Regions from separate parts of the Ornithinibacillus bavariensis genome, predicted to be linked through region 2. Evidence: riboswitches for the same ligand, from Rfam matches in the RefSeq annotation. Region 2 holds a riboswitch; each other region holds the start of a gene.
What was found. A riboswitch is a leader RNA that binds a small molecule or an ion and turns the genes downstream of it on or off. The one in region 2 is predicted to bind S-adenosylmethionine.
Positions count from the first base shown of each region.

Region 1: linked by a shared signal. The riboswitch ahead of HNR27_RS09855 (methionine ABC transporter ATP-binding protein) and the one ahead of HNR27_RS03470 (methionine ABC transporter ATP-binding protein) in region 2 are both predicted to bind S-adenosylmethionine.
Region 3: linked by a shared signal. The riboswitch ahead of HNR27_RS04980 (cyclase family protein) and the one ahead of HNR27_RS03470 (methionine ABC transporter ATP-binding protein) in region 2 are both predicted to bind S-adenosylmethionine.
Region 4: linked by a shared signal. The riboswitch ahead of HNR27_RS00520 (O-acetylhomoserine aminocarboxypropyltransferase/cysteine synthase family protein) and the one ahead of HNR27_RS03470 (methionine ABC transporter ATP-binding protein) in region 2 are both predicted to bind S-adenosylmethionine.

Region 1 covers NZ_JBNPWZ010000004.1:215,184-220,926, forward strand. The annotation lists gene HNR27_RS09835 (WD40/YVTN/BNR-like repeat-containing protein) at 1-53, shown strand, start outside; gene HNR27_RS09840 (hypothetical protein) at 43-903, shown strand; gene HNR27_RS09845 (DUF4256 domain-containing protein) at 1,057-1,620, opposite strand; gene HNR27_RS09850 (hypothetical protein) at 1,671-2,288, opposite strand; SAM riboswitch class I at 2,554-2,671, shown strand; gene HNR27_RS09855 (methionine ABC transporter ATP-binding protein) at 2,817-3,842, shown strand; gene HNR27_RS09860 (methionine ABC transporter permease) at 3,832-4,494, shown strand; gene HNR27_RS09865 (MetQ/NlpA family ABC transporter substrate-binding protein) at 4,525-5,382, shown strand; gene HNR27_RS09870 (M20 family metallopeptidase) at 5,398-5,743, shown strand, end outside.
Region 2 covers NZ_JBNPWZ010000001.1:732,531-738,273, reverse strand. The annotation lists gene HNR27_RS03490 (BlaR1 family beta-lactam sensor/signal transducer) at 1-457, shown strand, start outside; gene blaI (penicillinase repressor BlaI) at 492-896, shown strand; gene HNR27_RS03480 (MetQ/NlpA family ABC transporter substrate-binding protein) at 964-1,809, opposite strand; gene HNR27_RS03475 (methionine ABC transporter permease) at 1,869-2,537, opposite strand; gene HNR27_RS03470 (methionine ABC transporter ATP-binding protein) at 2,527-3,555, opposite strand; SAM riboswitch class I at 3,706-3,820, opposite strand; gene HNR27_RS03465 (thioredoxin family protein) at 3,904-4,221, opposite strand; gene HNR27_RS03460 (toprim domain-containing protein) at 4,242-4,592, opposite strand; gene gcvH (glycine cleavage system protein GcvH) at 4,693-5,076, opposite strand; gene HNR27_RS03450 (arsenate reductase family protein) at 5,152-5,514, opposite strand.
Region 3 covers NZ_JBNPWZ010000002.1:221,054-226,796, forward strand. The annotation lists gene rbsB (ribose ABC transporter substrate-binding protein RbsB) at 6-950, shown strand; gene HNR27_RS04975 (5-methyltetrahydropteroyltriglutamate--homocysteine S-methyltransferase) at 1,011-2,114, opposite strand; gene HNR27_RS04980 (cyclase family protein) at 2,137-2,886, opposite strand; SAM riboswitch class I at 2,973-3,074, opposite strand; gene HNR27_RS04985 (SCO7613 C-terminal domain-containing membrane protein) at 3,228-5,743, shown strand, end outside.
Region 4 covers NZ_JBNPWZ010000001.1:110,739-116,481, reverse strand. The annotation lists gene megL (methionine gamma-lyase) at 1-1,180, opposite strand, end outside; gene rarD (EamA family transporter RarD) at 1,405-2,322, shown strand; SAM riboswitch class I at 2,388-2,505, shown strand; gene HNR27_RS00520 (O-acetylhomoserine aminocarboxypropyltransferase/cysteine synthase family protein) at 2,608-4,308, shown strand; gene metX (homoserine O-acetyltransferase MetX) at 4,334-5,377, shown strand; gene HNR27_RS00510 (homoserine dehydrogenase) at 5,403-5,743, shown strand, end outside.

The sequences.
Region 1 (5,743 bases), on a different contig from region 2:
ATAATGGTCTAACATGGGAGTTTTTGCAGGAGGTAGAACCGGATGAAGGATAGGGCAAAATGGAAAAAAATAGTCGGCTGGACGCTTTTTCTAATTGCAATCGGATTTTTTTGCTTACAAATGGGATTCCTCTTTTTACATGTGCGCTATCAAGTGGAGTATATTGATAACCGTATATTTTATATGATTAATCTTTTATTTGTCGTTTTTTTAGCGGTAGCGCTGCTAGTTTTACTTAAACTGAAAAATAGCCATCAAGTTATTATTGCTAGTATTGGAGTTATCTTCTTTCTTACGAATATTGTCCTACTTGAAAATAGCAATCAACAAATTAGAAATATAACAAGCATATCACCAAGCTTGAGTAAAATATTCTCGGTAAAGGAAAATGTCCAAAGTGGGGAAGCAATCTATTATCGCCCGTATTATGGTATTCTCGCTCGTCCTAAAGAAGTCTTGGAAAATAAGATAAATGGAAACAATAAAGTAAAGTGGCTGGCTAAGGATATAGCAGTTCTAACCTATAAGGATAAAAATGGTGACATTCAACAATTTGTAGGGACGTATGGCGATCGTAAGGGCGGATTATCCTATTATTACGTAGGAGCAGAGATACACGGTGTTTGGCAAGGAGATAATGTCACAGTGACAAGTGGTCCAGATGGAATAAATGTTACGGTAGGTAATGAATCTGAATTGTTCTCATGGGAGAATTTGGAGCAATTTGGTACACTAGCAATCGTTCTAAAGAAAGATAATGAAGCAGTATGGACAATCGCATTAAAAGAAAACTTTGAGGTTCACTCTGATGCTTCAAAACCTACTGTTGGAAATATTAGTTTATACAAAGCGACAATGGAGGAGAATCAGCCGATAATTCTTAATTATATTGACTCCAATTAAGTACAAGGGGGATGATTTATTTAGCTATTGCTAAACTTAAATCATCCCCCTTTATACAACTGTGAATTTCATTCTTTCTCTAAAACTTTGATAGCTAAACAATGAAATTAAGCTCACCTGTAGTGTTTCTTCTTTATATGACTATCTATTAAATTATACGGTTAATGAACCACGGAACCCTCTAGCACCATAGTATGAATCCGCACCATTGTGATAGACAAAGACATGTTCATAGCGATAATCACAAAAAAGTGCGCCGCCAAGCTTTCTAATTTCAGCAGGTGTTTTTATCCAGCTAGATGTTTTCATATCGAAGTTTCCAAGTTTCTGTAGCTTTCTATATTGGTCTTCCGTTAAGAGTTCAATTCCCATTTCTGTTGCCATGTCCATAGCGCTGTTTTCCGGTTTATGTTTTTTTCTAGCCTCCAGTGCTTCTCTGTCGTAGCAAATACTTCTGCGACCTTTAGGACTTTCAGCAGAACAATCATAAAAAATGTATTCGTCCTTATCCTGATCATAACCAACAACATCAGGTTCACCGCCAGTTCTTTCCATTTCAAATAGGGACCACATTTTACTAGGATTCGCTTCTAGCTTTGCTTGGACTTTTTCCCACTCTATATCTTCATGGCGATTCCTATGTTTCTCAAAACGAGCATTCAATACTCTAAATAATCCTTCCTGCTGTTCTAGTGACAACATCTTTTTATTACTCATATTCGCTTCCTCCTTATCACCTATTTGATCTATGTATGCTTATATTTGGTTTAATTAATAATTTGCTTTCTTATTAGCTCAACGATGTTATCATCTTCAGCTGGATCAATATAAACAAGCTTTGTATTGTTAATAATATCTGTGTAGAAGTCTTCACCAGCAGGATATTGGCCATCCCAGCGAATTGGTACATTGTAAATATTGATCGTTCCATCGCCATTCCCACTATACGTTACAGAACCATCGACTAATCGAGAACCAGCCAACTGAATAACATCCACAGGATAATTAGCACTAGTCTCATCATCAGGATTGAGAGGTGTTCCAGCTGGTATATGTTGGACATATAAATTGTCTATTTCTTGATTTGGACCAAGCTGTAACCAAACTCTTGCATATTCGATTTGTTCATTAGAGTATTCGGATAGTGGGTTGTTTTCTTCCGTATGACCTCCACTTACGTCCCCATTTTCAGAAGTATTGCTATCTGTACCAATCGACGCTACATTGGAGGTGTCAGAAGAATCATTACCGTATGCTTCCCCTACCGTACTTGATGGAATACTTTCCTCTGTATGAACGGTTTCGTTTTTAGTTGGATTATTTGCACATCCTACTAGAATAATGAAAGTGGCGTTGAATAATAGAATTTTAGTTCGTTTTTTCATTTGTTAAATCATTCCTCCATGATGTTTAAACCTTTTAAGGTCTAGTTGTTTATCTTAAATTTACCTACCAACCTTCTACTATAGTGGAAGGTTGGTAGGGTTTATTTATTAATTTTAACATAAAGCTCGAATAACATTAATTCAATCTGTCATAATCATGAAAATAAAATTAATTGTATAGAAAATAATAAAAGGTATTGACAGTATTTCAAATTGGGAATATAGTGATATATAATTCTTGCAAACAATTAAATAGTAACATCACTTCTTATCAAGAGAGATTGAGGGAATAGGCCCAATGAAGTCTCGGCAACAGATTCATGAAAATGAACACTGTGCCAAATCCTACAAATGCAACCCATATTGCATTTGAAAGATGAGAACGGAGATGGTTTTAATTTATAAAGCCTTCTAATTTCTCTATTTTTGATGAGAAATTAGAAGGCTTTTTTCGTTCGAATACTGGGAAGTTAGATGGTTGCGACTATTGGCTGCAGAGAATTAACTATTTGCGAGGAGGAGCAGACTATGATCGAATTTAAAAACGCTTCTAAGACATTCCGGCTCGGAAAGCGGGAGGTGAATGCGGTAAAAGGAGTGTCGCTTGCAATTGAGCAGGGAGAAATATTTGGCATTATTGGCTTTAGTGGTGCCGGAAAGAGTACATTACTTCGGCTAGTCAATCTGCTTGAGCAACCAACATCTGGGGCTATTCAGATCCAAGGTGTAGATCTTGCTACACTACCTAAGAAAGAACTACGAAAGCTACGGCGAAAAATAGGAATGATCTTTCAGAACTTCAATTTGTTTTCCTCACGTACTGTAGCGGGAAATGTGGCTTATCCGTTGAAGCTAGCCGGAATCCCTAAAAAAGAAATAAATGAGCGAGTTTCGGAGCTACTGAGTTTTGTTGGGCTTACCGATAAAGCAAATGATTATCCAGAGCAGCTCTCTGGTGGTCAAAAGCAACGTGTGGGGATTGCTCGGGCACTTGCTACGTCACCAGATATATTAATATGTGATGAAGCAACATCAGCACTGGATCCGGATACAACAAGTGATATTCTTCGTCTTTTAAAAAAGGTAAATCATGAACTTGGAATAACGGTTTTATTAATTACACATGAAATGCATGTTATTCAATCTATTTGTGACCGGGTCGCCGTCATGGAAGAAGGGGAAGTCATTGAAGTCGGTTCTGTCTTTGATACATTTACAAATCCCAAACACCCAACAACGAAGCGGTTCATCAAATCCGTAGAGAATGATTTACCTTCTGCTAAATTACTAAGGGAATGGAGGGAAAAGGGTGGCAAGAGGCTTTATCGTGTCACTTTCAAGGGAGAGATTACAAATGCCCCCGTCCTTTCACAAATAACGCAAAAATACAGTGTCGACTTCAATATTGTACATGGCTACATACGTGAATTACAGGAAAGGTTATTTGGTAATTTGCTAATTTCTTTTGAAGGCAATGCGGATGCGATTGAATCAGCAATGATAGAACTGCAATCTATCGTAGATGTAGAGGAGGTAGAACTTGATGCGGGTTGATTGGACAACATTTTGGCCAAGGATTTTGGAATCAACAGGTGAAACAATCTTTATGGTTATCTTGACACTAATCTTTGGCTCCATTCTAGGAATAGGTTTTGGATTATTACTATACGTAACACGAAAAGGGAACATTTTAGAAAATCAGCTTGTATTTCAAATCATGAACATTTTCATAAATATCATTCGACCAATTCCATTCATTATATTTTTAGTCGCGATTAGCCCATTAACTAGATTGGTAGTAGGTACAACAATTGGAACCTGGGCTGCGATTTTCCCGATGACAATAGCCGCCTCTTTTGGGATTGCTCGGATTGTAGAGAATAACTTGGTAAGTATTGACCCTGGTGTTGTGGAAGCCGCCAAAGCGATGGGAGCAAGTCCATTCCAAATTATTTATACCGTGTTGATACCAGAGGCACTTGGCCCACTAATTCTAGGTTTAACATTTGTGACAGTTAGTTTAATAGACTTCTCAGCTATGGCGGGAACAGTTGGCGGTGGAGGTCTTGGCCATGTTGCAATGACCTATGGCTATCAGCGCTTTGATGGAAGTGTCATGCTTGTTACGGTTATTATCCTAATCATACTGGTACAGCTGGCACAATGGCTTGGTAACACTATTTCTAGAAAGATTATGAGACGTTAGGGAACAGGTAGAAAGCGAGGAGAACAAAAGATGAAAAAATTAATCATTTTTTTACTAGCGATTATCACAGTAGTATCACTAGCTGCTTGTAGTAGTGATACATCTGGAAAAGGCGAGAAAACAAAAGTTGTTAAGATTGGTGTTACAGGAACAGATGGGGAAGTATGGCCACTGATTCAGAAGAAGGCAAAGGCAGAAGGGATTGAGATTGAGCTTGTGGAGTTCTCAGATTACACACTTCCAAACCAAGCATTGGCGGATGGAGATATTGATATTAATTCCTTCCAGCATATTGCATTCTTAAGTCAATTTAATAAAGAAAACAATGTAGACTTATTACCGATTGGTCCAACTATTATTGCACCAATGGGAATTTATTCAGAGAAAATTAAAGATATTAACGAAATTGAAGAAGGTGCACGCATAGCAATTCCAGATGACCCATCCAACCAAGCACGGGCATTGAAGCTACTTGAATCTGCAGGATTAATTAAATTATCAGCTGACTTTGGACTGTTTGGAGATCCATCAAAAATTGTGGAGAATCCTAAGAACTTAGATATTTTTCCAATCGTAGCCCAACAAACACCAAGGGTTCTTCCTGATGTTACAGCTTCTGTAATTAATAATGGGGTAGCGGGTCAAGCTGGTTTTGATCCGGTAAAAGATCCAATTTTTCTAGAAGATGGTACATCTGAAAATGCAATACCATATGTAAACATTTTTGCTGCTCGAGCTGAGGATAAAGACAATGAGACTTTCCAGCGCATTGTTGAATTATATCATGAGGAAGATGTGGAAAAGGCCGTAGAAATAGACACAAATGGTGGCTCAATTGTTATTGATATTACCAAGGAAGAATTATTAAAAATTTTTGAAGGGTTATAAGGAGGAGTAGTTAAGATGAGCAAACGTGTAAGTAGTGTTAATTTAATCGTTGAATCGATTGATTCGAACAGACAGAAGTATATTGAAACTAGCCAGGCGATACACGCTAGACCTGAAATAGGGAATCAAGAGTTTTTTGCCTGTGAACAGCATGTAGCACTTTTAGAAAGTGAAGGCTTTGTGGTTGAAACGGCAGTTGCAGGGCATGAGACATCCTTTTATGCGGTAAAGGATAGTGGCATCCCTGGTCCATCCGTCGCATACCTCGCTGAGTACGATGCACTCCCAGGTCTAGGTCATGCATGTGGTCATAACATTATTGGAACAACTAGTGTTGCTGCTGGAATTGCACTTTCTAAAG
Region 2 (5,743 bases):
GACATATTCAGTTAACTGGTACTTTCAAGAATTGGACAGAAGGTTGAAAATAGACACCATTCAAGCATTCCTAAAAAATATAAAATATGGTAATCAAGATTTGTCTGGGGGAATAGACCATTACTGGTTAGAATCATCCTTAAGGATATCCCCTGTCGAACAAGTACAGCTATTAAATGCTTTCTACTCCAATGAATTTGGATGGAAAGAGAAAAATATTCAAAGCATTAAATCCGCATTAAAACTAGAGGAAAAAGATAATGCTGTACTTTATGGAAAAACTGGCACAGGAACAGTAAACGGACAAGATATAAATGGTTGGTTTATTGGATTTGTTGAAACGAATGATAACACCTATATATTTGCAACAAATATCCAAAATGAGATTAATTCAAATGGAAGTAATGCAGTAGAGATTACACTAGAAATTTTGAAGGATTTCGGTATCTACAGATAAAAAAATGCGCAGCTCTTGAAGGAGGAGATAATAGATGTCTAAAAATGTTCCTAGAATCTCTGAAGCCGAATGGGAAGTTATGAACATCCTTTGGAAAAAAAGCCCACAAACAGCAAATGAGGTTATCCTAGCTCTACAGGATAAAATCGACTGGAAGCCCAAAACGATTCGAACGATGTTGGATCGTCTTGTTCAAAAAAATGTTGTAGGCGTTCATAAAGATCAAAAAGTGTATACCTTTTTTCCACTCTACTCTCAGGACGAATGTCAACAAGCAGAAGCAAAGTCTTTTATTAAACGAATCTATGGAGGCACACTTAAGTCACTCCTAGTCCAATTTATGGAAGAAGATTCCCTAACTGTGGAAGATATAAATGAATTGAAAAGTATTTTAGAAAATAGTAAAAAGGAAAAACCGGCTACTAACAAAAATAAATAAAGCGATTGGATAAAAAGAAAAGACCAAGTCCTATATAGAAGGATTTGGTCTTTTATTTTACATATTCTTATTTGCTTTCTCCACCAACTGGTACTACTGCACCCTTATATTTTTCAAGAATGAAATCCTGGATTTCTTTGGACTGGAGTACTTCTACTAATGTTTTCATGTTTTCATTATTTTTGTCCTCTGAACGTACCGCAATTACGTTTACATACGGTGAATCCCCATCCTCAATAAATACAGAGTCCTTTTGAGGGTCTAATCCTGCTTGTAGTGCAAAGTTCGTATTAATAACAACTAGTGTATCATCTTCAGACTCATACAACTCAGGAAGTAGCTCAGCTGCATAATCAGGGGAGAATTTTAGTTCTTTTGGATTTTCGACAATATCGTCAATCGTTGCTTTTGATTTATCAACATTTTCGTCTAATTTAATCAATCCATTAGCTTCAAATAACGTAAGTATTCGACCATGATCTGGTACCGAGTTACTTAATAAAACCTCTGTTCCGTTAGGGATATCATCTATGTTACTAATTTCCTTTGAATATACTCCCATTGGTTCAATATGAATTCCTGCAACATAGTCTAAATCATAGCCTGTTTTCTCAACTGTATCCTTTAAATATGGTATATGTTGAAAAAAGTTGGCATCCAATGTACCATTTTCAAGGTCGTCATTCGGGAGTATATAGTCTTCGTATGGCTCAATTTTAATTGTAATACCTTTTTCTTCAAGAATTGGCTTCGCCTTTTCCAAAATCTCAGCATGTGGAACACTAGATGCCCCAACTACTAATACATTAGACTCTTTACCTTCTGCATTTTTTCCGTTAGAATCTTTTTCTCCCCCACATGCTGCTAAAAGTACAATTAATAATAATGATACTAGCGCTATAATTTTTTTCATTTGTATACTCTCCTCTTATATGTTGTATATGAATATCGGCAATGGCCGTATCTTCTAAATTATCGTTTATCCACTTTATTAGAGATAAAGTCTCCAATGAATTGAAATACAAAAACAATAATAACAATAGCTATCGTGCACACAAAAACAACATCAAAATCTCTTCGCATAAATCCAAAGTAATGGGCGTAATTTCCTAGACCACCTGCTCCAATAACACCTGCCATCGCTGTATAACCAATTAGAGCAATCGCAGTAACAGTTATTCCTGAAATTAAGGCAGGCAATGATTCTGGAAGTAGAACCTTGAAGATAATGGTTTTCGTCTTTGCTCCCATAGCCAGTGCTGCTTCCACAACACCTTTTGATACTTCCTTTAATGCTATTTCTACTAATCTTGCATAAAACGGCGCTGCTCCAATAATTAAAGCTGGTAATGCAGCATTTGGACCTCGGACTGTACCGATGAGCATTTTTGTGAAAGGGAATAGCAATAAAATTAAAATAATAAAAGGTATTGCTCGAAATACATTCACAATTGCACCAACGATTACATTGCATATTTTATTTTCCCAAAGGCCGCCTTTTGCAGTTAAATAAAGCAATAATCCTAAAATGATACCAATTATAAAGGTGCCGATAAGGGATATGCTCGTCATATAGAAGGTTTCAAGAGTTGCCTCCCACAAATCCTCCAATTTTATATTTGGAAATAGATTAGTTAGCATGCTGTATCACCTCCAATTGAACTGAGGTATCATTTTCAATAAATGAAATCGCATGTGCAATTTCCGCATCTTCTCCCTGAAGCTGAACAGTTAATTTTCCATATGCGCCTCTTTGTGTCTGGGTTATTTTTCCTTGGAGAATATTAACCTCTATTTCAAATTTCTTAGAGATCGTACTAATTAAGGCCTGATTCGTAGATTCCCCAACAAAAGTGAGTTCAACTAATTTTCCTCCCGTATAATGAACTAGGAAATTTTCTAATTCCTCTTCATCACTACTACTCATTACCTGTTTTACAAATTTCTTTGTGACGTCCTGTTCTGGCCTTAGAAAGACGTTTAATACATCACCTTGCTCAACGATCTTCCCATCCTCCATTACTGCAACACGGTTACATATCTTCCGTATTACATGCATTTCATGTGTTATTAAGATAATAGTTAAGCCGAGCTTCTTATTGATATTTACTAATAACTCAAGGATGGAGTTGGTTGTTTCTGGATCGAGTGCTGATGTTGCTTCATCACAAAGTAATACTTTTGGTTTATTCGCTAACGCCCTCGCAATACCAACACGCTGCTTTTGTCCACCACTTAATTGAGAAGGATAGGAATTCTCTCTTCCAGTAAGACCAACTAAATCAATTAGCTCCTTCACTCTTCTTACTCGTTCTTCGGCAGGTACCCCTGCAATCTCTAGTGGAAATGCAATATTTTCACTTACGGTTCTAGACCAGAGTAGATTAAAATGCTGAAAAACCATCCCAATATCTTGCCTAGCAACACGAAGTTCAGATTTTTTCATCGAAGTGATTTCTTTCCCTTGTATGGTAACTTTTCCCGAGGTTGGCTCTTCTAACCGATTTAGAAGACGGATAAATGTACTCTTTCCAGCGCCACTATAGCCAATCACTCCAAATATTTCCCCATCCTCAATAGATAGGCTTAGGTGATCAACAGCAGTTATATCTTTTTTATTTAAACGAAATATTTTCGTAAGACCATCAATTGAAATCATTGGTGACCCTCCTTCTTTTTATCATGTACCAAAAATGTCCCCTTATTGCACCAAGTAAAAACTTTCCATACATACAGGTCCATTGTCAAAAATAAAAAACGCCTTTCTGTAAGAGAACAGAAAGACGTAATCATGTTATATCTTCACGTTCTCTCATCTTTCAAAGCAAATTTGCTTTGTAGGAATTAGCACCTTTTTCAAACACGAATGTTTGAAGGTTGCCGCGGTTTCATAGGGCCTTTCCCTCCACCGCTCTGGATAAGAGATATAATATATAAAATTGTTAAATTCGATAGATTAAACTATACCACCGTAATGTACAGGTGTCAATAGTTTTTAAAAAACAATTTATTTTTTTTCGGTAAATAACTCCGGACAATGCTTGTATAAATAACTATATATATTGCCAATAGATTGAAATGCATAGACTTTTTCTAGCACCCTATCTCCCTTTTTAATTAATAAGCATGGCACACTTTCAACCTGATATTGTTGCATAAATTCTGGTTGAAGTGATGCATTCATTTCATAGAAGATAGTTTCCTTATGAACATCCTCAATCTTTTCTAGCATGGTCCTTGCAACATGACAGGTTCCACAAAATGGTGTATAGATATATAACAAATAGTCCGATTCTTGTATTTCCGCTGTAGTTATTTCCTGCAAAAAATCACCTACTCCAAAAACTATGCCAAATATTGAGGGTTTACTGCAATGTGCTTACCAAGTAGAAGCATTGCTAAAATACGTTCCGGAGTGGCAGCAACCTCTCGATATTCACTACTAACATAAATATGATCGGCGTGTGGAAGCTCCGATGCGAGTTGCTTTCTTAATTTTAATCCAGACTTATCCTCATCGACTAAAATAAATACATCCTTTTCATCCAATTGATAGGTTTCTAACAGTTCATCAAAGCGCTCAATATCAAACGTTCCATTCGTACATATAATCGTAACTTGATCATCAATCACTTTTTCAAGCTGCTTCTTATCTGTCAGTCCTTCTACAATAATGACACAATCCTGTGAAATCATAATAGATCCCCCTTTAAGAATGGCGCCTCTGGGTAAAACACAATTGTAATGAAAAGCTGACTCCGCTTCTAAGAACAGGAGTCAGCTTTATTGCATACTATTAGTCTTGCTCAATAACTTCTTTATATGCTTCTGGTGAAAGTAGCTCATTAATTTCTGCTTCATTTGAAAGCTCTACTACAATCATCCATGCATTTTCATATGGAGATTCGTTAACAAGCTCAGGGCTGTCCTCAAGCTCAGAATTAACTTCCACAACTTTTCCACTTACAGGTGCATATAACTCTGAAACTGTTTTAACAGATTCTACACTACCAAATGGCTCGTTCACAGAAATTTCATCGCCAACCTCTGGAAGCTCAACGAATACAATATCACCTAACTCATCTTGAGCAAAATCCGTTATTCCAATTCGTACTACATTTCCTTCTCTTTTAACCCACTCATGTTCTTTTGAATAAAGAAGATCGTTTGGTAAGCTCATTCAAGATCCCTCCGAAAAATATTTGATTGTATATTAACTATACAAGCTATAATTATTTTGCGCTAGTATTTATACTTATTTTTCCGCCCATTTTTGACGAAATTCTTCTTCCTTAAATCCAACCGTTACAGCATTGCCATCTGTAACAATTGGTCGTTTAATGAGCATTCCATCAGAAGCCAATATCTCTGCCATTTCCTCTACAGAAGCATCTTGAATTTTTTCTTTAATATTTAATTCACGGTATTTAACTCCACTCGTATTGAAAAACTTTTTAGCAGGCAAACCACTTTTTTCAATTAAATCCAATAGAACCTCTTTAGAAGGTGTTTCTTCCACAATATGTATGCTGCTATAGTCAATGTTATGCTCATCTAGAATTTTCTTAGCATTTTTACAAGTACCACAGTTCGGATACCAATAGAATGTAAGTGCCAAAAGATTCCCCTCCTTTGCTAAGGCTATTTTACCATTTATAGAAAAGAATTATAAGGTAAATGCTGGTTCTATAGCTTGATTATCGTAAACTTCAGTGAGTTGGTGGGAAACTTCAGGATTTTCCGTATAGACTTCAGGAAGATGTATGGTTACCTAAGCAATTCTCATAAAACTTCCGTATTTCATCCTATTTTTACTTAACCACACTTGATGATAAAGCTAGAAGTCT
Region 3 (5,743 bases), on a different contig from region 2:
TTCTAATGAAGAAAATGCTTAAAATGTTTGGTTTAGTTGCAATCTTAGTAGTAGCATTAGCTGCATGTTCTACAGACAAGCCGGGCTCAGATGATTCAAGCTCTAACAAAGCAAGTGATAAAGGTGACAAAGAGGTGAAAATTGGACTTTCTGTATCAACATTAAACAACCCATTTTTCGTTACACTTCGTGATGGAGCACAGGCTGCTGCAGATGAAGCAGGATATAAGCTCATTGTTTCCGATGCACAAGATGATCCATCTACCCAGCTAGGTGATATAGAGGATTTATTACAACAAGATATCGATGTGTTATTAGTAAATCCAGTTGACTCTGATGCGATTGCATCTGCTGTTGAACTAGCCAATGAAAAGGGTGTTCCAGTAATTACGGTTGATAGAAGTGCAAATGGTGGAGAGGTGGTTACACACATTGCTTCTGATAACGTTGCTGGAGGAGAAATGGCAGGAAAATTCATCACTGAAAAACTAGGTGATGCAGGTAATATTGTAGAACTAGAGGGTATTCCTGGAGCATCTGCTACTCGTGAACGTGGAGAGGGCTTCCATAATATTGTGGATAATGCAGAAGGACTACAAGTAGTGGCTAATCAAACAGCAAATTTTGATCGAACAGAAGGTTTAACTGTAATGGAAAATATTATTCAAAGTACAAAAGATATTCATGCCGTATTTGCGCATAATGATGAAATGGCACTTGGAGCACTTGAGGCGTTAGAAGCAAAAGGATTACTTGAAAATGTAGTAGTTGTTGGTTTTGATGCAACGGACGACGCTGTAGCAGCAGTTGAAGAAGGAAGATTAGATGCAACAATTGCTCAACAACCAAAATTAATTGGAGAAAAAGGAATTGAAGCTGCAGGCAAAATCATTAATGGTGATACAGTAGAAGAGTTTATTCCTGTTGAGCTTGAATTAGTAACAAAATAACGATTGTTAAATACCAGGTCAATTTCTCTTGACCTGGTATTTTTATAATGAATCTAATGTCTATCCCCAAACTTCCTTGGCAATTTCAGCAATAAACTTTAATTTATTCCATTGCTGTTCCTCGGTTAATTTATTTCCATGATGTGTGGAAGAGAATCCACATTGCGGACTAAGTGATAATTGCTCTAGCGGAACATATTGGGCTGCTTCTAGGATGCGTTTTTTAATCGTCTCTTTATCCTCTAATTCTCCAAACTTTGAAGTAACAAGTCCTAATACTACTTGAGCACCGCCAGCTGGGATATGCTCTAATGGCTTAAAATCACCCGAGCGATGGTCATCATATTCTAAGAAAAATCCACTTACCCTTTCTTTAGCAAACAAAGTAGGGGCAATATGTGCATAGCTTCCTTCGAACGCCCACCTGGATTCATAATTTCCCCGACATAAATGGGTGGTCACGTAAAGATCGTCAGGCTTACCCTCTAATACGCCATTGACGACTCGGAGCGCTAAATCAATTAATTCTTCACGTGTGAGACCGGGCTCATAAGCTACTAAACTTTCAGCATTTAAGCCTGCAATATAAACATCATCTAACTGTAGGTAACGTACACCAATATCATAGAAAGCTTTTAGTGCATCACGATAAGCTAGGATAATGTCATTAGCATATTCTTCGACTGTAGGATAGATTGCTGTATTTCTTATTCCTCGGTGAAATAGTTGGTTCGGGCTAGGTATTGTTTGTTTTGCCACTGCTCGCCCTGCAACAATTTCATTAAAAACCTTGAAATCCTCTAAAAATGGGTGTTCATGGTTAAAGGATATTTTTCCAATATTACGGACATCGTAGGGTTCGGTTTCTATTCCTTGGAAGGGTATTCCGCGTTCAGGAACATACCCCTCCAGGCCATTTAAATTTTCAAGAAAATCAATATGCCACCAAGAACGGCGAAATTCACCATCTGTTACAAGCTCGAGTCCTACCTCGATTTGTTTTGCTACAATTCGTTTAAGCTCCTGAGTCTCTATTTCTCGCAGTTCATCTTTGGTAATAATCCCATTTTTAAACTCTTCTCTTGCCTTTAATAGATTTGCAGGACGGAGTAAACTACCAACATGATCAGCCCGAAATGGTACTTTAACTAATCTATCACTCATTCTTTTTCCTTCTCTCTATATGTTATGGTAATAAAGCAAATGATCGTACAGGAAATCCTGATGCTTCTTTAGCCTTTGGTACAATATTAAAAATAACTGCACCTTTTGCAGGTAATTTGTCCAAGTTAGTTAGTAGCTCCACTTGATATGTATCCTGTTCTAGAACATAATACTCTCCTAAAAGTGCACCATTCTTTCTGTAATCTATTGCAGAGTCAGTATCAAATGTTTCATGTCCAACAGCTTTAATATTCCTTTCCTCGAATAGAAACTTTAGTGCATCTAGTCCCCATCCTGGTGCATGAGCAACACCACTTTCGTCTTTGTTATTGAACAAATCATGGTTTGGCCACCGCTTGCTCCAGTCGGTTCTTAAGGCAACAAAGCTACCTGCTTCAATTTGCCCGTATGTTGATTCGAATTCAAGAACATCAGCTACGGAAAGTGTGTAATCATTATCCATAGAAGCTTCTTTTGACCTATCAATGACAACGAGTGGTAAAACAAGCTCCTTCAATTCCAGGTCTTCAAGATAGCGTTTATTTCGGACAAAATGTATAGGTGCATCTAGATGTGTACCATATTGACCTGGAAACGTAAATTGTTGGGCAAAGAATCCTTCATCATGTGTGAATAAAGTTTTAAACTCTGCTGATTCAAAAGCTGAGAAGTGTGGGGATTCAGGACCAAACGTATGAGTCAAATCTACCCATTCTTTTTCTTTCAGTACTTCAATTACTTTTAATAATTCATTTGTAGCTTGAAAGCTCATCTTAACCACCTCATCCTATATTTTTTAAAACAAAAAACCTCTTCTTAAAAATAAGAAGAGGTGAATAAACTTCATGAATCTATCTCTTCTTATCTTCAAGCGTTACACTTCTGGAATTGGCACAGTACTCGTATGAGTCCGCTGCCGAGGCTTCAAAGGGCCAGTCCCTCCACCTCTCTGGATAAGAAATATTTCGATATAAAATTGTTAAAATCAATTTACACATGTTTTATTATATTGTCAATACCCTATAGTTCGCAAATTATAAAAATGTTGATGAATCAGAATCAATATACTGTTATGATGGATGTAGAAAATTTTTACATAAGGTTGGTGAAACAATGACACAACTGAGCCCAGAGGAGAAAAGGGAGATTGTACGTGAAGAATTAAATAAACTAGTAAAAGCTAGATATTTATCATTAAATATTGCTGCAAAGGTAGTTAATTCACATACAAAATATTATAGTAATCTGCCAAAAGGAAATCAGATTGAACAGGACACGAAAATACCAAAGCAGGAAGCACCTAAGCCACAGATGAATAGTATTAGGCAGACCAAGGAAGCACCTAAGCCACAGATGAATAGTATTACGCAGACTAAGGAAGAACTTCAGAAAGAAGTAAAACAAACTGTTCCTTCTCAACCAGTAATAAAGTCTAAAAAAGAATTAACTGCGAAACAGGTTAGAGAGCGTAACATTACATGGGGGCTAAATCTTGGTGTAATTTTACTACTATTAGGCGGATTGGTATTAGCAACTAGTACTTGGGAAATGCTAGGGAATTGGACAAAGACAGGGTTAATTGCAGCAGTATCTGTTTTATTTTACACCTTAGCATGGTTAACGAGTAGGGTATTGCATATTAAAAAAACAGGCTTTGCTTTTATCGTATTAGGTAGTTTGTTTTTACCAATAATCGTAGTTTCGGCAGGTTACTTCGAGCTATTTGGTAGCTATTTGTCTTTTTCTGGAGAGGGTAAATACCTATTCGGAGCGATCGGAACATTAGTGATCTTACCGATTTATGCTTTCTTGGCAATAAAACTAGCATCTCGATTGTTCGTTTGGTTTTCCTATGTCACACTGAGCGTATTAGTAGGACTAGTAATTGCTGCTCTACATTTACCAATTGATGGTTTTTATTTCAGTATTATGCTGTACAATGCACTACTAATTCTTGGTTATCGTACATTTAAGAATCATCATAAACTAACATTATTTTTAAAGGAGTTTATCCCTTTTATTCAAGCAAATCTTATCCTTTCTACTTTGCTGATGTTAGTATTCTATGATTCTGAAGTCATGTATAGTTTTAATTTGCTATTAACAGCCGTAATTTATTTTGCAATGATTTTTGTTAGTAATCATAGATCCTACCATTTCGTTTTTACTGCAATGCTAATTTATGGAGCATATCAGCTTGTAGAAAACTCTATCCTTGAAGGGGTAGGGGAGATTGCATATGCATTACTTGGAGTAATCTTTTTAGCACTACCGAAGCTTATCAAGGATTCTGGATCTTTGCATAAGATATTTCGTATAACAAGTGCTGTCGTATCAGCAATGGCATTTTTGTATATTAGTTTGGAAGGAATTTTACTAAGGGCTGGAGTAGGTTCCATCATATTAATGATAGCCTATATTATTATCGCTCTTAATTTTACTTATCTTGCGTCAACCGTTAAGAATAAGCTGTTTACGTATTTAAGTCCGATTTTTCTAGTAAGTGCCATATACGAATTAGCGTTATTAGGAAAGCTTTGGTTTAATTATGATTCTATTACATTTCCATTCTATCTATTTGTATTTCTTTTCTATCTGGTAGGTGGGTGTTTTGTTAATATAGCACTATGGAAGCCTATAAAAGAAAGTTCTCGTGACATTAGCGGACTGATGCTAATCATCACATTATTTATCGCACTACTGGATTCAACAAAATTTATACAGAGTCTGATGTTTTTCATTCTAGGATTGACTGCAATTGTCATGAACCATTATGAAAATCGAGTTGCAATGAAGAAAATTGCACCTTGGCTTCATCCGGTTTCAATAGCTCTGTTTATTATCACTATACATGCTCATTTTATGAAACCGACTAATGCGATGTTTATAGAAGAGCCTATTCAAGTGGTTGGCGTAATATTTGGTAGTTTATTCGTACTTACTGCAAGCTACATATGGAAGAAGAGCTCGTGGATAAACTTTTCATCTAGTAGTTTTTATACAGCACAAATTTTTTATGGTTTAGGCATTATATTCAGCTTAAGTTTTGGGTTAGAATCAATCACTAGGGCTTTCATTTATTTAGGTGGAATTGGAATGGCCTATCTTCTTTATCGGAAAACAAATTGGGCTGCTATTCCCTATATCATGAGTAGCATTTCGGTAATATTTTACTTTAGTGTGTTAGTGGTACTTCATACAGAATTAACCCAAATACCAACACTATTCGAATGGTTTGAATTTGTAATTGGAGCTATTGCACTACTAGGTTTAGGGCTAACGATAAGAAACCAAGAGCAGCGCCTAATGAAAGCTTATTATTGGGTTGGACAGATTTATCTTCCAATATCATTATTTATAAGTTTATTCTTACTTGGTACGGATTCATTGTGGGCTTTTCTTCTCACCACTGTGATATATGGCATAACAGTAAAAATGGTAAGAACTGAGTGGCAAATTAAAACGTATCTGTATGCAGGTTTTACAACAGCTTGGATTTCATTGGTTCTTCTATTTTCCAAATTAGAATGGTGGGAAGGGATACCTTACACGTACTTAATTATAAGTGTACTTCTTCTAGTTAGTTGGTTTATTTGCAATGAGGTGTGGAAAAAGCGTATCGTATACTA
Region 4 (5,743 bases), 620 kb from region 2:
TTTTATTTAGTGCTTGCTCTAAATCATGCCAAATATCCTCCCATGCCTCTAGACCGACAGATAAGCGGATAAGCTGATCCGTGATGCCCATATCTCTCTGAGATTCTCCTGGAACCACTGCATGTGTCATGGTTGCTGGATGTTCAATAAGTGTTTCTGCATCCCCTAGAGACACTGCAATTTTCAAGAAGGATAGATTATTTAAAAAGCTTTGTGCATCTTTTTTGGTTCCTTTTATTTCAAATGAAATAACACCGCCACCTCGTCTCATTTGTTTTTTCATAATCGCATAATCTGATCGGGATTCATCATTCGGATAGTAAACCTCGGTCACATTAGGATGTGTTTTTAATCGTTTAAAAATTTCTTCTGCATTATCACTGTGCCGATCCATCCTAACAGGAAGTGTTTTTAGCCCACGTAATAAGAGCCACGCATCAAATGGGGATATGACTCCACCGATATCCTTCAAAGTCGTCATGGCGACCTCATCTAAAAATTCCTTTTTTCCTACGACAAGTCCTGCAATCACATCTCCATGTCCACCAATATATTTAGTCGCACTATGAAGCACCACATCACAGCCTAAATCTAGTGGATTTTGTAGATAAGGAGAAGCGAAGGTATTATCAACAACTACAGGAATTCCGTATTCCTTAGCAACACGTACCACCAGCTCGAGATCGATTAGCTTCATCGTTGGATTAATAGGTGTCTCTACATAAATGCATGCTGTTTCAGGCCTAATTTTGGAGCGGATATCTTCCTCTGTCTCCATTTGGGAAAAATCATGCGAGATATTATATTTTTCTTTCATCATGGTTAACAATCCGAATGTGCAGCCATACAATCCCGATGAACAAAGAATATGATCATTTGCTTTTGTTAACGCAATAAGAACTGCAGATACCGCCGCCATCCCAGAACCAAAAGCTAGACCTCTTTCGCCATTTTCTAGTGCTGCAATTCTATCTTCTAATACCTTTACTGTTGGATTTCCTAAACGTGAATAAATATAACCTTCTTCTTCTCCAGCAAATCGTCTTTCCCCTTGTTCTGCTGTTGCAAATGTGTAGGTAGAGGTTTGAAACAATGGTGTTGATAGGCTTCCTAACATGTCCTTTGAATCGTAGCCTTCATGAATAACAGATGTTTCCATATGTTTATAATGTCTTGCCATAAATTTCTCCTCCTCTTTTTTGTATCTAGTAATATCATATTCTATAATCCTAATTTATGAAAGCGTTTTCTTTATTGTTTCATTAGACATTTCAATGATTCCTAGAAACAGCTTCGAACAGGCTAGCTGTCTGTCTTATGCAATGCCTTTTCTTTGCCTTTTCAATTAATTAAATTTAAAATGAGTTTATTTATAAGAAATTTAAGAAAAAGAAGGTTTTAGAAATGGAACGGAATACGGATAAGATTGGTGTTTTGTATGCTACTTTTGCTTACATATTATGGGGCTTTCTACCAATTTATTGGAAGCTAATTGACCATATCTCAGCTGGTGAAATTTTAGCTCATCGTATTATTTGGTCTTTTGTTTTTATGGTTTTAGTTGTGCTTTTTGCAAGGAAATGGTCAGGGTTTATTGACGAGTGTAAGGCCATTCTTCACGATAAAAAGAAGCTAATAAGTATAACACTAGCGTCAATCGTTATTAGTTTAAACTGGCTTACCTATATTTGGGCAGTCAATAGTGATCATGTTATCCAGGCAAGCCTTGGCTACTATATCAACCCATTAGTCAGTATTCTACTTGCTATTATAGTTTTGAAGGAAAAACTGACAAGAAGTCAAACGCTATCCGTGATATTAGCCGGAGTAGGGGTATTATACCTCACCTTCAGCTATGGTGTTTTCCCATGGGTATCTATTTTTCTAGCGGTAACCTTTGCATTATATGGATTGTTTAAAAAGGTAGTAGACATTCCAGCCATGTTCGGATTAACCATTGAAACGATGATTGTGACACCTATTGCACTCATCTATTTATTAACACTACCGGAAAATGCATTCTCTTTTTCAGCCGGGTCTACACAGGATAACCTATTTCTAATGGGGGCAGGGATCGCAACTGCAATACCGTTACTAATGTTTGCAAGTGGTGCTAAACGTATTCCACTAGCTATGGTGGGATTTTTGCAATATATTGCTCCAACTATTATGTTAATCATTGGCGTTTTTGTGTATCATGAAACGTTCCAGACAGAGCACCTTATTTCCTTTGGATTTATATGGCTTGCCCTACTCATCTATTTAGGTTCCGTTTATCGGTTCCCTGTAAAGAAAATGAAAAGTTTGGACCAACAAAAATAATTATAAAATAAGTATTGACATATTATTTTAATGTCTATAATATATTATTCAATATACATTTTAATCTCTTATCAAGAGCGGTGGAGGGAATAGGCCCTATGAAGCCCGGCAACCTTAGGCGAAAGACAACTTTCCTTAAAAGGTGCTAAATCCTACAGGTCAAACAGATCTGGAAGATAAGAGGAGGAACGGCACTGTAATTTATGCGCCCTCTTCTTAGGAAGAGGGCTTTTTTATTTCCTCTCTCTTCCTCCAGACAACCAAAAAATAAGGAGGAATTTAATAATGACCAATTTTCATGTTGAACAACCTGAAACTACTCTATTACATGGTGGCCAGATTCCTGATCTGGCAACTGGTTCAAGAGCACTTCCAATCTATCAAACTACTTCATATGTTTTCCGCGACACAGAGCATGCGCAAAATTTATTTGCCTTAAAAGAACCTGGGAATATTTATACAAGGATTATGAACCCTACAGTTGATGCATTTGAAAAGCGAGTAGCCATTCTTGAGGATGGTACACAGGCAGTAGCAACGTCCTCTGGGATGGCAGCAATTACATTAGCTGTACTGAATCTAGCTGGTGCAGGTGATGAAATTATCGCTGATAGTAATTTATACGGCGGTACATACAATCTATTTGCTAAGACGTTACCAAAGTATGGCATCACAGTAAAGTTTGTTGATGGAACAAATCCTGAGGAAATCAGTAAAGAAATTACAGATAAAACCAAGGCTGTTTTTGCTGAAATAATTACCAACCCAAGCTTGAATGTATTTGATATAGAAAGAGCTGCGAGTATTTGCCATCAGCATCATATTCCACTCATCATCGATAATACCTTTGGTACACCGATACTTTCTAAGCCCTTAACATGGGGTGCAGATATCGTTGTGCATTCTGCGACAAAATGGATTGGCGGTCATGGTACTTCAATTGGTGGAGTTGTTGTAGACGGAGGGAGATTTGACTGGAATAATACGCGTTTTACAGAATTCACACAGCCAGACGAAAGCTATCATGGTATTCGCTATGCAGACCTTGGCCCCCTTGCATATGCAACCAAATTAAGAGTACAGCTTCTCCGTGATATCGGTGCCTGTTTAAGTCCACAAAATGCTTTTTTATTACTACAGGGATTGGAAACATTACATTTACGAATGGAACGCCATTGTATAAATGCTGAGCAGGTTGCCGCATATTTAGAAAGTCATCCCCAGGTCGAATGGGTAAACTATCCTGGCTTACCAAGCCATTCATCCCATGAGCTCGCAAAAAAATATTTACGAGGTGGCTTTGGTTCGATGATTACCTTTGGTATTGCAGGCGGCAGAGAAGCTGGACGTAAACTGATTGATTCGATAAGGCTTTGGTCCCATGTTGCAAATGTCGGTGATGCTAAATCACTAATTATTCATCCTGCATCCACAACACATCAGCAATTAAGTAGAGAGGATTTGAAGAAGAGTGGCGTCAGTGCGGAATTAATTCGCCTATCTGTCGGAATTGAAGCTATTGAAGATATTATCCAGGATTTAAACCAAGCGATTGCAATAGCAACGAATCAAGAAGAGAATACAAATACGGACGAAGATCCGATTATTCATTGGCTTCTCCACTCACCATTTGATAGAACTGACGGCATTCATAAAAAGGTAATTGCTTTTCCGGAATATTCAATATCACAAGTGGTTAGTACCAATATAGAAAAACTGAAGCTATATGGCTTTGATGTCCAAAACCTCAGTGACGCTGCTTGTGTAGATGCCGTAATTGTGAATGATGACAACCTTCCCCCTTCTGCAATTGAAGAACTTGTTAATAAACAAGTAAAAATACTATGGGTTGAAAAATCAAATGCGAACGACACCATTCTTCATCACTTGGAGGCCATAGGCATAAAGGTGATAACAAATCGTTCTTTATTGGAAGAGCTACTAAAAATTCGCGGGATAGAGAAACAACAAATACAAATGAGTTAACCCTTCTTGAGGAGTGGGTAAGTCGATGTCTAAGCAAACAAACTACCAAACTACTACAGGAACTGTAGCTATTGGTCCAATCCAATTAGAATCTGGGGAAACCCTAACACAGGCAGTCTTAGCATATGAATGGGTAGGTCCAGCCGATGCACCCGTCATTCTAGTCTGCCACGCATTAACGGGCAATCATATAACCGTAGGAAACCCGGAAGAGCCTGGGTGGTGGAATGGACTGATTGGTACAGGTCAATCAGTGGATACAGATTATTATCAAGTCATTACCTTTAATGTTCTTGGTGGTTGTAATGGTTCAACAGGACCAACGAGTATCAATCCAACAACCAGAAAACAATATCGTGCCGCTTTTCCCAAAATTACTATTCGAGATATGGTTCATGCTCAGTACCTCGCTCTACAGAATTTAGGAGTTAAAAAGCTATATGCTATCATTGGGGGTTCACTTGGAGGAATGCAGGCATTAGAATGGGGGCTTCTTTATCCGTGTTTTATGGAGAAGCTAATTGTCCTAGCAGTAACTCCTACCCTATCTAACTATGGAATCGCCTATAATCATATTGCTGAGGAGGCTATTAAGGCAGATCCTAATTGGAATAGAGGGAATTACTCATTTTCGGAGAACATACGAGGGTTAGAGATTGCTAGGATGATTGGAATGGTAACCTACCGAAGCCCCGTTCTATTTGAAGAGCGTTTTAAACGCTTAAAAGACGGCGAGCTTTTCGAAATTGCATCTTATTTGAACTACCAAGGAGAAAAGCTTGCTAAACGCTTTGATGCAAATAGTTATATAACTCTACTTCAAGCGATGAATTCACACGATATTAGAAGAAGCCGTGGCAATTTGAGGAAAACCTGTGAGTCCTTTCAATGTGATATTCTAGCCATTGGCTATGAGCATGATTTAATCTATGAACCAAAAGTCATTCGTGAATTTGCTAGCTATACACCAAACTGCAGCTATCACCTTGTTCAAACGTCTTTCGGTCACGATGGCTTTCTAACAGAATATCCAAAATGGGGAAAGGCTGTCAAAACGTTTCTTGACTAATTAAGAACTTATTAGGAGTGATGGTGTGGAAAAAATTCAAGTCGCCCTTCTTGGGCTGGGAACTGTTGGAAAAGGTGTTTATCGAACCTTGCAAAAACTCAACAAACGTATAGAGGAAAAGCTAGGTGTATCCATCGAGGTTACGACCATATTAGTAAAACACCCAGAAAAACATAGGAATTTCGAGGGTAACCATCTCATTACGACCGATTTCCAACATATACTCGATAATCCAGAAATAAAACTTGTTTTGGAGGCAATTGTTGGTGTTGAACCGGCCTATTCGTATTTAGCAAAAAGTATTAAGGCTAAAAAGCATGTCATAACTGCCAATAAAGCGATGTTTGCCCATCATGGAAAAGAATT